One region of the Clostridium sp. LIBA-8553 genome, then DNA from elsewhere that is predicted to be linked to it. Evidence: riboswitches for the same ligand, from Rfam matches in the RefSeq annotation. Region 1 holds a riboswitch; each other region holds the start of a gene.
The links. Region 1 has a riboswitch for cobalamin ahead of AC2JAQ_RS08010 (sirohydrochlorin cobaltochelatase). Riboswitches for the same ligand answer to the same signal wherever they lie in the genome.

Region 1 (5,000 bases):
CATAATTAGATATAACAACTATATTATCTTTTTTATATCCTCTTTCTCTTAAGAATCTTTCTCCCATATTACCAAATACAAATACAAGTTCTTTATTATTCACTACTTTCTGTCTTATCTCAAGTCTAATAGATTCCTTTAAAGAATCTTCAGACATAGGATACACAATTCCTGTAGTACCAAGTATCGATATTCCATCAACTATACCTAGTCTTGGATTAAAGGTTTTCTTAGCAATCTCCCTCCCTCTTGGAACGAAAATTGTTATTTTAACCCCTTTATTCTTAGGTAATACACTAAGAACTTCCTTTTTAATCATTTCTCTAGGCACTGGATTTATAGCCGGCTGTCCTTTTTCTACAAAAAGACCATCTTTAGTGACTACTCCAACACCTTCTCCTCCACATAATTCAAAGCCTTCTGGAATTTCTTCTGCCTTCGCAAATATAGATATTCCTGATGTAGCATCAATATCATCTCCACCATCTTTGATTATAGAACAAACAACTGAGTCTTTTTCAATCTCTATATCTTGTATTTCTAAATTAAGTTTTATATTTTTAGGAGTATCTATTTCTATAACACTTATGTCTTTTTTATGAAAAAGCATATAAGTGGCGGCTTTAGCCGCTGCTGCTGCACAAGATCCTGTAGTGTATCCACATCTAAGTTTCTTTCCGCCGCTTTCTATATACATTTCAAACATTTAGATTACCTTCTTTTATTACATATCTCTTTTATAATTCATATAAAGTAATGCATTTATTATAGCCGCTGCTACTGTACTTCCACCTTTTCTTCCCTTAACTCTTATATATGGAATTCCAAGCTCATCTAAATCCTCTTTGCTCTCACTAGCTCCTACAAAGCCAACTGGAACTGCTACTATAAGTTTTGGATTAGCTTTTCCTTCCTTAATAAGTTCTCTTAGCTTAAATAAGGCAGTTGGAGCATTTCCGAAAACAAATATATCTACATTTTCCTTTGCTGCAAGTTCAACCCCTGCCATTGATCTAGTTATTCCTTTTTCCTTAGCTAATTTAAATACCTCTTCTAATCCAACATAGCATTCAACTGATGAGTTTAATTCTTTTAAGGCTCTTTTATTCATTCCTGATAAAGCCATTGTTGTATCAGTATATATTTTAGCTCCAGATTTTAATGCAGAAACTCCTGCTTCTATAGCCCCTTGGCTTATTTCTATTAAATCTTGATATTCAAAGTCTGCAGTAGTATGTATAACTCTTTTTACTATTTGTAATTCCTCTTCTGAAAAATTATGTTCATGCATTTCAGAACCTATAATTTCAAAACTTCTTTTTTCAATTCCCATAGGGCTCTTTATATAATTCATTATTTCATTTCCCTTCTATGTTTCTTCTTTTTAGTTTCTCCAAGTCCTTTATATGTACCATTAATAACATCATTAATTCTATCTATGTATAAATTTCCAAACTCTTCGTATTCCCCTAATCCTTTTAAGACAACATTGGCTTTTATTCCTTCACTTTCAAATCTGCTCTTCCATGAATCTTCTTCATCTGAAGCCATATCATTTTTAGCATGATCTCCAGCCACAACCATTAAAGGAATTATTGTTATCTCTTTTATATTTTTCTTCTTAGCTTTCTTTAAGACATTTGAAAAATTAGGATATCCCTCTACAGTTCCTACAAAAACATCTTCATAGTCCTTATCTATTAAAACAGATTGTAAACATCCATAAACAGCATTTGATGGATGAGCACTACCATGTCCAACAAATACACATGGAGAATTATTTTCTATTACATCTTTCATTGTATCTACAAAGTATGAATAATCATCTGGACCTGATTCAAAACCTTCATAATAAAATATTGGTCTTCCTGTTTCTATCTTTTTAAAACATGATTCATATTCCTTTACTATATGCTTTATATAATCAAACTCTTCTCCAGGAATAATATGAAGTGGTTGAACAATAACTTCCTCATATTCATCCTCTGCTAATTTTTTTAAAGCATCTTCTGGAAATAGTATATTCATGTCATATTTTTCTTTAAGCTTTCTTACTATCATATGTGATGTAAAACTTCTAAAAATATCATATTCTTTAAAACTCTCTCGTATTGAATCTTCTATTTTTTTAATAGAATTGTTTAAAGCATCTAAATGACTCGTTCCAAAACTTACAACTAATATAGCTTTCTTCATGTTTCACCTCTAAAAATTTTTAAATAAGTTTATGTTTTAAAGTAGTATTGGTCTTAAATAAAACTATAGCACTCTCTTAATAACTAGCTAAAGTAAACACCTATCTAAAACATAACTAAAAATAAAAAGCATCTGTGTTACCAAGAACCAGATGCTTAAAAATCAAAGTAATTATTCCTCAAAATTATTAACAAATAAGTCCTAACATCTTCCCTCCGAAGTTTAGTGCATAATTTCTAGGCAGGTATCCTGACTTAAGGCTTATCCTCATTTCTCCCTTCCCAATAAAAAATCAGTGGTAATTAGAAACTTGTATCCTATTACAGTAGCGGGGGCTGTAGTGGCTTTTAACCACTTTCCCTTTTAATTAAGTAAATTAAACCTAAAAATATTAAATTATTATTTTTTCTTCATTATAATATATAATCTTAATTATTTCAACATTCTTTAAATTTCTTATTTTTTTGTATTTGTAGTATAATTAAGATGTTAATTTTTTCTTAGCACATTAAGGGGATAAAGGTTAAATTTGTTTTATATTTGGCTTTTATGTTATAATTCAATAATACAGGATGAAATACACTTAAGTTGTGGACAGTTTACTAAAAGGAGTGTACTTTATGCAAAAAAGAATTTTATCAGCATTAATAGCAATGACTATAAGTATTTCAACGACTCAAATAGTTTTTGCTGATACAGTAAGTGATAAGAAATCAACTATACAAGAAAATAAAGTAAAGTATGAACAATTAGATAATGAGGTTATGTCTCTTAATTCTCAAGTATCAAAACTCAACAATGAAATTGAAGAATTAAATACTAAATTAGCAGATAATCAAACTAAAATGAAAGATACTGAGGAAAACTTAAAAGAAACGGAAAGTAAAGTAAGCACTTTAAAGACCGAAATAGATCAAAAACAATCTGTTTTAGGTAAAAGAATGCGTGCTATGTATAAGAGCAAAGATTCAATGAACCCACTAGTTTTTCTTCTTAAATCTGAAAGCTTATCAGATTTAATAACAAGAATAGATGCTTTAGCAAGGGTTACAGCCTTAGATAAAAATCTTATAAACGATCTAGATACCCAAAAAGATTCTCTCAATAATGATATTAAAAAATTAGAAAGAGATAAGGCTGAGCTTAAGGAATTAAAAAGTTCCACTGAAGAATCTCTTAAAACACTAGATAGTAAAAAAGCGGAAGAGCAAAAGAAGATTACTGAGTTAAATAATCAAAAGGAAGCTGTTTTAGGAATAATTAAAGAAAATGAAATGTCTTTAATTTCTCATTCTGTTTCCGTTATAAACTCTTCCTCATCAATTAGCGAGCTTGAAAGTGCAATAAGCACATTGAATCAATTAATCCCACAACTTAATATTGATTCAGTAAAAGATACAGCAAATAATTCTGTACAAGCTGCAAAAAATAAAATTGAATCTATAAAAGCTGAGGAAGCGGCTAAAAACAGTAGTAATAATAATTCTTCAGCTAATTCAAATAATAATAATTCAAATAACAATAATGAAAATAATAATTCTAACCAACCTAGTGATGGTAAATATAAAAAAACACTTTCCGTTGAAGCTACAGCATATACTGGCGGAACATTAACCGCTATGGGACTTAAACCTGTAAGAGATCCAGGTGGAATAAGCACAATCGCTGTAGATCCTAGTGTAATTCCATTAGGTTCAAAAGTGTACATCCCTGGATATGGTTATGCCATAGCATCAGATACAGGCGGAGCTATTAAAGGAAATATAATAGACCTTTATATGAACTCTCATGATGACTGTACATCTTGGGGAAGACGTCAAGTTACATTACACATAGTTGCCTATCCTGGCGAATGGTAAAACAAAAAAAGATAAGACACTTTTGTCTTATCTTTTTTTTAATCTCCTACCAAAATTATTAAAAACTTTTAAAATAAAAAAAATTGCTACAAAGGCTACTATAGCCATAATAACTGTAATAATAAAGTTTAATATATCCTTAAAGCTTAATCCAACACCTGTTAAAAATTCTCTAAATTTTATACTTATCTTAAAAAATCCCCACAAAATTAAACTTCCTACAATCCCTACAGAAGCTGAAGTCAATCCAATTTTTGATTTTTTAAATAAGCATAATACTCCTATTAAAGCAAATGTTATTATTATGAAAATAAACTTCCAATCTAAAATATCCACGGGCTTCATTCTCCTAAACATACTTTCATTATTATATTACTTAACAGAAGTAGTTATTATTACTTTATTGTTTCAAATTTTTTAATTATTTCTCATTAAACTTATTGTTTTTCATGTTTTCTATTAAAGATTTATCTAATTTAAAATCTCTCTAACTTCATTTATAAAAGCATTTTTCAGTAATTGTATAGCAGAAACATTTATTCCCAAAGAAATATATTTCATTTTCTTTTTCTTGATATAATTATTGCATTTACTCATCTTCTCAACACATAATTATTCATTTGTTTCCTATCCCACACTAAAATTAGCTAAAATAAAAGGAGTCTCTTGACTCCTTTTATCTACTATGATTAAATTCTAAATACCAATTAATTTTAAACTTCTATTTCTTCTAATTTGCAAATACAGGTACTTCAAATGTAAAGTTATTTTCTAAATATAAATCTTCATAACTACTCATAATATCAGCTATACCTGATGCATACCATGGAGTCGTTGCATATTGATGCCACATATTAGCTACATTTTGATTATATCTCATTTTATAAAGTGTATTTTGTTCATATGTTGAACTATGGACATAATTTGCAGAAACAAATGCTGCTG
Region 2 (5,000 bases), 200 kb from region 1:
TAATAGAAAGGTTTTAGAAATGATAAAAATTATAATAGGCTACGTTTTAGACCTAATAATAGGAGATCCTAATAATCCATATCATCCTATTAGATATATAGGAAAATTAGCTTCTAGTATGGAGAAACTTTGGAGAGGAGTATTTAAGAAAAATCTTAAGTTAGCAGGTTTTTTTGCATGGTTTTTCATAGTAGCTATAACCTTTGGAGTAACTTTAGGAATTGTACATACTGCAAATAGGATTAATCCTATTTTAGAAACTTTAATATCTGGAGTACTTATTTATTTTTGTATTTCAGCCAAGGGGCTTAAAGTTGAGGGCCTTAAAGTAATTAAAATTTTAAATGAAGGAGATATTGTTAAGGCTAGAAAGCAATTATCTTATATAGTAGGAAGGGATACAGAAAACTTAGATGAAGAAGCTATAGTAAGAGCTGTAGTAGAAACAGTTGCTGAAAATATGTCAGATGGTATTATAGCACCATTGTTTTTTGCTGGTATTGGAGGAGCACCATTAGCTTTTCTATATAAGGCAGTAAATACATGTGATTCTATGTTTGGATATAAAAATGATAAATATAAGGATTTTGGATTTGTTTCAGCAAAGCTTGATGATATATTTAATTATATTCCTGCTAGATTAACAGCTTATCTAATAGTAATTGCTTCATTTGTTTTAAGACTTAATTATAAAGGAAGTTTAAAAATATATAAGAGAGACAGATATAATCATTCAAGTCCTAATAGTGCTCATCCAGAGGCAGCAGTTGCAGGGGCTTTAGGAATAAAACTTGGAGGAGCAAATTATTATTTTGGAAAACTTATAGAAAAGCCAACAATAGGAGAAGCTAAAAAGAAAATAGAAATTTCAGATGTTTACAAGACTAATAAAATTTTGGGGTTAGTTTCATTTTTAGGAATGGTAATAGCTCTTATTATTAGATTTGCTTTAGAGGTGATCATATGAATTTAGGACATGGTGGTAATGTAGAAGAAATAAAAAGAGTTTATGGGTTAAAAGAAGAGGATATAATTGATTTTTCTGCTAATATAAACCCTATGGGGATTTCAGAAAAAGTAAAAGAGGCAATGATTAGAGGAATAAACTCAATAGAAAGGTATCCAGATATAACTTATTATGAACTTAAAAAAGAAATTTCAAGTTTCGAGAAAGTAGATTTAGATAAAATAGTTTTAGGTAACGGAGCTGCAGAAGTGATTTTTAACATAGTAAGAGGAATTAAACCTAAAAATGCTCTTATAATAGCACCTACTTTTTCAGAATACGAGGATGCTTTAAAATCTCTAGAATGCAAAGTGAATCATTATATATTAAAAGATAGATATTCATTAGATAATGGATTTATAGATGAAATAAAAGATGATTTAGACATAATATTTTTATGTAATCCAAACAATCCAACAGGAGCTTTAATAGAGAAAGAATTTTCATTAAGAGTTTTGAAAAAGGCAAAAGAGATGAATATAAAAGTTGTTTTTGATGAATCATTTCTAGATTTTGTTGAAAATAATGAAAAATACTCTGTTATTGAATATCTAGATGATTTTGATAATTTAATTGTGGTTAAATCATTAACTAAGCTTTTTGCTTTCCCAGGTATAAGATTAGGTTATGGATTAAGCTCAGATTTTGAAATGATAAAAAAAATAAATTCTGTTGCGACTCCTTGGAGTGTAAATACAGTGGCGGACTATGCTGGAAGAGAGGCATTAAAAGAAGTTAAGTATATAAAAAATAGCGTAGCTTACGTAAAAAAAGAAAATAAATTTTTATATAATGGTTTAAAAGATTTTAAAGATATTAATGTTTTTAAGGGAGCTGTTAATTTTTTATTCTTTAAATTAAACAGAGAATTAAATTTAAGGGAAGAACTAATTAAACAAGGATTAATAATAAGAAGTTGTAATAATTATGTAGGTTTAGACAATAGTTATTATAGAGTTGCAGTTAGAAGAAGAGAAGAAAATGAAAGACTTTTAGAAGTGCTTTCAAAGATTTTAAAATAGTTTATTTACATTTTTATTAAAAAGATAAATTTAAAGTAGATAAGGTGTTTGACAATAATAAAATATAATAATATAATCAAGTTGATTGATTCATAATTGGTGTGATTTCACTTAATAGGGAATGAAGTTAAAATCTTCAACTACCTCAGTAACCGTGAAGCTGACGAAATCTCAATATGTCACTGCATTTTTATGTGGGAAGACGAGATAGAGGATGAAGCAAAGTCGGGATACCTGCCTTTTATGCGAATACTATTATCTTCTGAGGGTAAGGTAATAGGATGCGTACGCTTTCAGAATATACTTAACATACCTTCGAATGGGTATGTTTTTTTATTTTCTACGTATTAATCTTAAACCTCAAATATTTAATTGTTAAGTTTTATGAAAGAGAAATTTGATTATTAGTGATGCTTTAACCTTAATTTAAGAAATTTCAAATTTGCTTTTATAGGTTGTAGGGGTACTTAGCAATATTAAATACATATTAAAATCATTACTTAAAATCAAATAAAAAATCCTTCATATGACTTAAGAAATTACAAAGGCAAAAATGGAGGAAAAATATGAAAAACTTTAAAAAATTAATTTCCCTAGTAACTTTAATAGTAATGTCATTACTGTTATTTGTTGGCTGTGGAAGCAAAACGGTAACAATGAAAGATATGGAAGGAACTGAATTTACAGTACCAAAAAAAATCCAAAGAATAGTATCAACAGCACCGTCTAATACAGAAATATTAGTAGGTTTAGGCTTAGGTGATAAAATCGTAGGTATTGATAAATACTCAGCAGATGTAAAAGGATTAAACCCAGATATACCTAAAATAGATTTTAGAAATCCAGATGCTGAGGCTATTTTGGCCCTTAAGCCTGATGTAATAATAGCTTCAGGTCATAATAGGGAAGGTAAAGAAGACCCATTTAAGGTTTTAAAGGATGCTGGAATACCAGTAGTTTATATTCCAACTAGTGAAAGCATTGATGGAATATACGAAGATATAAATTTCTTAGCTAAGTTAACTAGAACAGAGTCTGAAGGAAACAAAATGGTTGATGAAATGAAAAGTGAAGTAAACAAAATTAAAACTATAGGTGAAACTATAAAAGATAAAAAGACTGTTTACTTTGAAATTGGGTCAAGTCCAAATTTATACAGCTTTGGAAGTGATACTTTCTTAAACAATCTATTAACTATAGTTGGAGCAGAAAATGTATTTGCAAATGAAAGAGGATGGATTTCACCAAGTGAAGAAGCTGTTATAAAAGCAAATCCAGATGTGATTTTAACAAATGAAGATTATATTGAAAATGCAACAGATTTAATTGCTAAACGTCCAGGTTGGAATACAATAACTGCTGTTAAGGATAATCAAATATTCTTAGTAGATAAAAATGCAACATCACGTGGAAGTCAATATGTGATAAGTGCTTTAAAACAAATAGCAAAGGATATTTATCCAGAACAATATGCAGGAATCTAAAAAGAGAAAATTACTAATAACACTATCTATTCCATTAGTATTATTAGTACTTTGTATTGGAACTTCTATTGGAAGTTCCAATATTAATATATGGGATACTATTTCTATAGTTGGAAATAAGATTTTTGATATTCCACTTAGAGCTGGTATCAAACCAGAGGACGTAGCAATTATTTGGGTAATTAGATTACCTAGAGTTTTATTAGCATTTGGAGTTGGAGCTTCCCTTGCAGTTAGTGGAGCTGTAATTCAATCAATTTTAAAAAATCCTTTAGCATCACCATATACTTTAGGAGTTTCATCAGGAGCTTCTTTAGGAGTTGGAATATACATAGTTCTTGGTATAACAATACCTTTTATAGGCAATTTAGCTATGCCTATTATAGGATTTTTATGTGGAGTTTTTACTATTTTCGCAGTGATAATTTTTTCAAATAAAGTAGACAGAGGACTTTCAAATAATACAGTAATATTAGCTGGAATGGTTCTATCGCTTTTTACTAGTGCCATGTTAACAACCATAACAGCATTATGTAGTGAGGATATAAAGGCTATTACTATGTGGCAAATGGGATCATTTGCTATGAAAAGTTGGTCCTATGTTTTGGCTGGTCTCCCATTTTTTTTGATTGGAGTCTTTATGGTATTAAGATATACAAAAGAAATGGATATTTTAAGTTTTGGAGAAGAGAGTGCAAAGACCGTAGGTGTTGAAACTGAAAAGGTAAAAAAAAGACTACTTATTTCAATTGCTATTTTAACTGGAAGCGCAGTTGCTTTAAGTGGTGTTATAGGCTTTATTGACCTTATAACTCCTCATATAGTTAGAAAAATATTTGGTTCTAATCATAAAGTAGTAATTCCAATGAGCATTATACTTGGAGGAACACTTATGGTACTAACAGATTTAGTTTCAAGAACATTAATTTCACCATCAGAATTGCCAGTAGGGGCAATTACAGCTTTAATTGGAGCACCATTTTTTGCTTACATTTATTTTGGAAAAAGAAGTAGGTGATATTTTGCTAGAAGTTAAAAACTTATGCTGTGGGTACGATGAAAATGATGTTGTACATAACATATCTTTTAAGGTCAATAGGGGAGAAAATATTTCTATAATAGGACCAAATGGATGTGGGAAATCCACAATATTAAAAGCTTTAGCTAACCTTATAGAATATAAGGGAGAAATAAAGCTAGATGGAGTAGAAATTAAAAAGATTAAAAGAAAAGATTTAGCTAAAAAAGTTGCTTTAATGAGTCAAAATTCTGAAATATACTTTTCTTATACTGTATTTGAAACAGTTGCTTTAGGAAGATATGCTCACATAAATGGTATTTTTTCAAGTCTCAGTAATGAAGATAAGGATATAGTATTAAAGTGTATTGAAAGTGTTGGTTTGTTAGAAGAAAAAGATAAACTTATAAATGAATTATCAGGTGGACAACTTCAGAGAGTTTATTTAGCAAGAGCCTTTGCTCAGGAGC
Region 3 (5,000 bases), 1.7 Mb from region 1:
TACCTCTTTAGGATTTCCGTGTAATATTACTTTTCCTTCTTGCATAACAAAGACATTATCACAATATAATGGCACAATATCTATATCATGAGTTGCTATTATTATTGTTATTCCAAGCTCATTTTGCATTTCCACCAATAACTTCATTATTTCGGAAACGCCCATTGGATCTAAACCTGCCGTTGGCTCATCCAATATTAAAACCTTTGGTTCCATAACTAGAACCCCTGCAATTGCTACTCTCTTCTTTTGACCAAAGCTTAAACAATGAGTTGGTTTATTTTTTAGATGTTCTATACCAGTTCTTTTTAATGCATTATCTACTCTTCTTCTAATTTCGTCCTCTGGTAGTTTCATATTCACAGCCCCAAAGGAAACATCCTGGTATACACTGGCTGAAAAAAGCTGATTATCAGGGTCTTGAAAAACAATTCCTATAGATTCTCTAAGTTTCATAATTCCTTTCCTAGAGTAATCAATTGGATTATTTTCAAAAAGTATTCTTCCTGAAGAAGGCTTTAATATACCATTAAAGTTTTGAAATAAAGTAGATTTCCCTACACCATTTCCTCCTAATATAGCCGTTACTTCTCCTCTTTTTATATTCATATCTATACCCTTTAGAGCATGAGTTCCATCTGAATAATTATAATTAAGCCCTTCTACTTTTAATATATAGTCTTCCATAAAATCCTCCTACTCTACTTAATAAATATAGCTATTCCTATAAAAATCAGGTTAATGATTATAGTTAAAATGTAAATGTAGCTCCTTTTTTGAGGTTTTTCTTCTAAAACCTTAAGCTCCCCATTATATCCTCTAGCCTCTAAAGCTGTATACAAATCATTAGCTCTTTTAAATGAACGTATAAATAATGTTGATGCAAGAGCTCCTAAAGATTTATACGATGTTCTTATATCTCTATATCCTAACCTTGAATTCTGCGATATAAACATCATTTCTGAGGTCTCTAAAATTATAAATATAAACCTATATACTAAGCTTATTAATTCTATTAAAAAGCTTGGTATCCTTAGCTTTGATAAAACTGATATTACATCTATCATTGGTGTTGTCAAAGATATAAAATATAAACAACTCAGAGATCCCATTACCTTTAAAAACATATTAATTCCTTGAAAAATTCCACTTTTAGAGACTCCAATCCATCCATTGAAGAACTTAATTGACACTAGAAAAGTCTCTCTATTTAATGAATAACTTATAACTATTGTTAAGATACCTATTATTAAAAAAGCTATTGGTACCATCATCAATTTTATAAAAACACTTAATTTTGTTTTTCCAACCTTAGTTATTAAAAAAGTCATAAGACTTATTACAAGCATAGAAACAATACAATTATTTGCCCAAAGGCATACCCCTAAAGTTATCAACGCAAAAAACATCTTTTCTGCCGGATTAATAACTTTTAATTTTGATGAATAAGCATATTTATCAATGTTTATCATTTACTTCGTCGTTCACTTTCTTTTTACCCTTTAAATAACCTAATCCAAACCCAATTATTCCAGCTCCTATAGCTGCTTGTAGAGCAAATAATAAACTCTCTATTTCTCCACTTGCAGGTTCAAATATAGGTGAAAACCACGGTTCATAACTTTCATCTATTTGTGTTATTGCTTCTTCTGCTTGATCATCAGATCCACCGAACTCACCATTCTTAGCCACAAAGAAAGGTATAATTGTAATAAATACAACTAATAAAATTAATATTACATTAGTTACTACTCTTTTATTTTTCATTATTTTACCTCCCTTGAAATAATATTAAGTTCCATTAAATCATCTTTTGCATAGTTTTCTATTGTGTTAAATATTATAACAGTTAATATTCCCTCGCTTATAGCTAAAGGAATTTGAGTTATAGCAAATATACCCATGAACTTCATAACTGAAGCCATAACTCCACCAACTTCTGCTGGGAAAGCTAGTCCTAATTGAACTGAAGTAACCATATATGTTGCTAAGTCACCAAGAGCTGATGCTAAAAATACTCCTAACCATGTTGGTCCATTAAGTTTTTTCACTAATTTATAAAGTCCATATGATACTAAAGGTCCAACAACAGCCATTGAAAAAGTATTAGCTCCGAGAGTTGTAAGTCCTCCATGTGCTAAAAGTAATGCTTGGAATAAAAGAACGATAAGTCCTAAAACTGATGCTGCTGTAGGTCCAAATAATATTGCTGCAAGCCCAACCCCTGTAGGATGTGAGCAACTACCTGTAACTGATGGAAGCTTTAATGCTGAAAGCACAAAAGCATAAGCCCCTGCCATAGCTAATAATATTTTTAGTCTTGGATTATTTCCAACTTTTTTCTTGATAGAAAATAGTCCTAATACTATAAAAGGTATAGTTATAACACCCCATGCTATACACCACTTAGGTTGTAAAAATCCTTCCATAATATGCATAGCTGAAACACTTCTTGGTATTAATAAGAACATTAATAAAAATCCTAAAAATACTTGATTCTTTTTTGACATAATAATTCTACTCCTTAAATTATATTTTTGTTTTGTATCTCCATTCCTTAAAATAGGCTTCTATTATCTTTAGCCTTAAAAGTCTTATCTAACGCCCTTACTACTTTTACTAAAAATCTGTAAAAGCAAATATATTACTCCTACATAATTTCAAGTAAGTAAAGATATACATTCCCTGCTCTTTTAAGATAAAAATTTAATTCTAAAAATAAAAACCCCTAGACATTGCGTCTAGGGGCTATAAAAATTCTAAAAAAAATATAACTTACCAAAGCACAACACCTCCTATTTCCCGTAGGATTTGATGTTTTAAAAACAGGCAGGTCTTCTGGCTTAAGTATCATCACCTTTTGTAACCTTCCCAAAACCTTATGTTTCAGTGGTTTTAAATACAAAAGACTCCTCTATTACAGCGGCGGGACCGCGTGGGATTTAAACCCAACTTCCCTTTTAATGGATAGTTTTCAAGCTAACTATCTAACCTATTTCTAAATATTTAATTTAATAATTCATTAACATTATATAGTATAAAGAATTGATTTACAATTAAACTATATAAATTTTCATAGAAACTATGCCCTATACAGCATTATTTTCGAAGTTTTTTCCTTTAAACTAAAATATAATTTTGTTTACCTTTTCTTCAATTAATTTTATTTTATCTTTTCACTTAAATTCATTTTATGAAGATATTTTTGAAACTAAAAGGGATCATATTTAGATACCAAATCACAATTTATAACACTAACTTTTAGATTAATACTATAAACTTGATTTTAAATACCTATATGATCCCTTAAATTCTAAAATTTAATTTTACCCTAAAAATTATCTTAGTTTAATATTCTATGATTTATAAAGCTTATTTCATATTCATCAACAACTCCATCTTTATTTAAATCAAGAGAAGTATTATTACTTCCATAGTTTCTAGAAACCATTGCTAAGTCACCTATATCAATCTTTCCATTACCATTGAAGTCTCCTGTACTTTCCTCAATTATTAGAGAGTTGAAGATTTCTATTGCACTATTTAAAGCTTCTTTAGCTGAGTTTATTTCCTCTTGAGTAGTATCTTCCTTATTGAATATTTCTTCAGCCTTATTGATTTCATTTGTTAAAGCAGCCTTAGCTCCTTTATGGTATTCACCAACTTCAAAACCTTCTACAGCCTCTTCTACTAAGGATTTACCTTGGTTGATTAAAGCTTCTAAATCTGCTTTATCAACTTCTGGAATATCTTTAACTAAAGCTTTTATTGAAGCATCTAAGTCAGATACTATTTGATTTATTTGCTCTTGAGTATAATCTGCTCTATTTTTATCAGCTTCATTAGCAAGTGCTAATTTTTCACTGAATCCAGCCCATGATTCAGCTGTGTAATCTTCTTCTACTAAAGAATTTCCTAAAGCTAAGACTTCATCGAAAGCTTCAAAATCAGTTGCTCTTAAAGCTAATCCTTCTTCTGCCTTGCTTAATTTTTCTAAAGCCTTGTCTATTTTCTTTTGAGAAGAATTAGAATCATCTAAAATATCTTTTGCATTATCTAATGCTTCTTTTAAAGCCTCAAAACTACTTAAAGTATACTCATCTCCATTTAAATCAACAAGTTCATCATATTTTGCTCTTAAAGCATCGTTCACTGGGAACTCAAACTCTTGATTTAAAGTTATTATTTCATAAATGTTTGGAGCAACATCTGTCCACTCAATCTTTATTTCATAAATATTGCTATAATCACGATTTATGAATTCATTTAAGCTATTACTTAATGTACCTAATTGAACCCATTCATCAGTTACATTCTCACTGCCATCTCCAACTCTAGCCATAACCTTAGCATTAGATATTGAGCTTCCATCTTGAACTATAGTAACCTTTCTAACATCAGTTTTCTCTGATAGACGATAAGTTATGCTTCCTTCATTTATCTCACCATTATTAGTATTAGGTTTGTATGAAGTAGTTAAATCTCCATCTTTTAAATTCTTTGGAGCAAACCCTCTTTCTTCAATTGGATTTGAAATATAAGTTGGGTCATTTACTGTAGGAATATACTCTCCATTGTTTATCATAAGCTCGTTTATAACAGTCCAACGATGTCTATATGGAGCAGTAAATAATATTCTTACATATCTAGCCTTTTGATTTAAATTAGCTCCTTCAACATAAGCACTATCTATTGGAACTATTCCACCTGATTGGTTTCCATGTATATATCCGTTTTCTAATGGTTTAGCATACATATCATCTACACCATTTTCTACTCCATCTCCAATAGTAATTGCATCTGTCCAAGTTTCACCATCTAAAGATAATTGGATTTTACCATCTCTTATATGGTCAATCTCAGTATCTAATACAACATACTTTAAGTTATCTACAAGTATATCTTGTCCTAGGTCATAAACTATAGTATCTCCAAATTTAGGAGCTCCATTAAACTTAACACTTGTTTTTAAGTCTCCATCTACAGCTTTTTTCGCTCCA

Region 2: another riboswitch for cobalamin. It lies ahead of AC2JAQ_RS07015 (ABC transporter substrate-binding protein); the one in region 1 lies ahead of AC2JAQ_RS08010 (sirohydrochlorin cobaltochelatase).
Region 3: another riboswitch for cobalamin. It lies ahead of AC2JAQ_RS00515 (energy-coupling factor ABC transporter permease); the one in region 1 lies ahead of AC2JAQ_RS08010 (sirohydrochlorin cobaltochelatase).

What each region holds. Positions count from the first base shown of each region.
Region 1 is NZ_CM173489.1:1,778,659-1,783,658, forward strand. It holds gene cbiD (cobalt-precorrin-5B (C(1))-methyltransferase CbiD) at 1-706, opposite strand, end outside; gene AC2JAQ_RS08005 (precorrin-8X methylmutase) at 725-1,354, opposite strand; gene AC2JAQ_RS08010 (sirohydrochlorin cobaltochelatase) at 1,354-2,196, opposite strand; cobalamin riboswitch at 2,419-2,597, opposite strand; gene AC2JAQ_RS08015 (3D domain-containing protein) at 2,817-4,055, shown strand; gene AC2JAQ_RS08020 (hypothetical protein) at 4,083-4,391, opposite strand; gene AC2JAQ_RS08025 (SH3 domain-containing protein) at 4,786-5,000, opposite strand, start outside.
Region 2 is NZ_CM173489.1:1,580,738-1,585,737, forward strand. It holds gene AC2JAQ_RS07000 (histidine phosphatase family protein) at 1-17, shown strand, start outside; gene cbiB (adenosylcobinamide-phosphate synthase CbiB) at 20-967, shown strand; gene cobD (threonine-phosphate decarboxylase CobD) at 964-2,028, shown strand; cobalamin riboswitch at 2,109-2,284, shown strand; gene AC2JAQ_RS07015 (ABC transporter substrate-binding protein) at 2,595-3,512, shown strand; gene AC2JAQ_RS07020 (FecCD family ABC transporter permease) at 3,499-4,530, shown strand; gene AC2JAQ_RS07025 (ABC transporter ATP-binding protein) at 4,535-5,000, shown strand, end outside.
Region 3 is NZ_CM173489.1:122,982-127,981, reverse strand. It holds gene AC2JAQ_RS00530 (ATP-binding cassette domain-containing protein) at 1-687, opposite strand, end outside; gene cbiQ (cobalt ECF transporter T component CbiQ) at 702-1,472, opposite strand; gene AC2JAQ_RS00520 (energy-coupling factor ABC transporter substrate-binding protein) at 1,459-1,767, opposite strand; gene AC2JAQ_RS00515 (energy-coupling factor ABC transporter permease) at 1,767-2,510, opposite strand; cobalamin riboswitch at 2,812-3,011, opposite strand; gene nagH (hyaluronoglucosaminidase) at 3,344-5,000, opposite strand, start outside.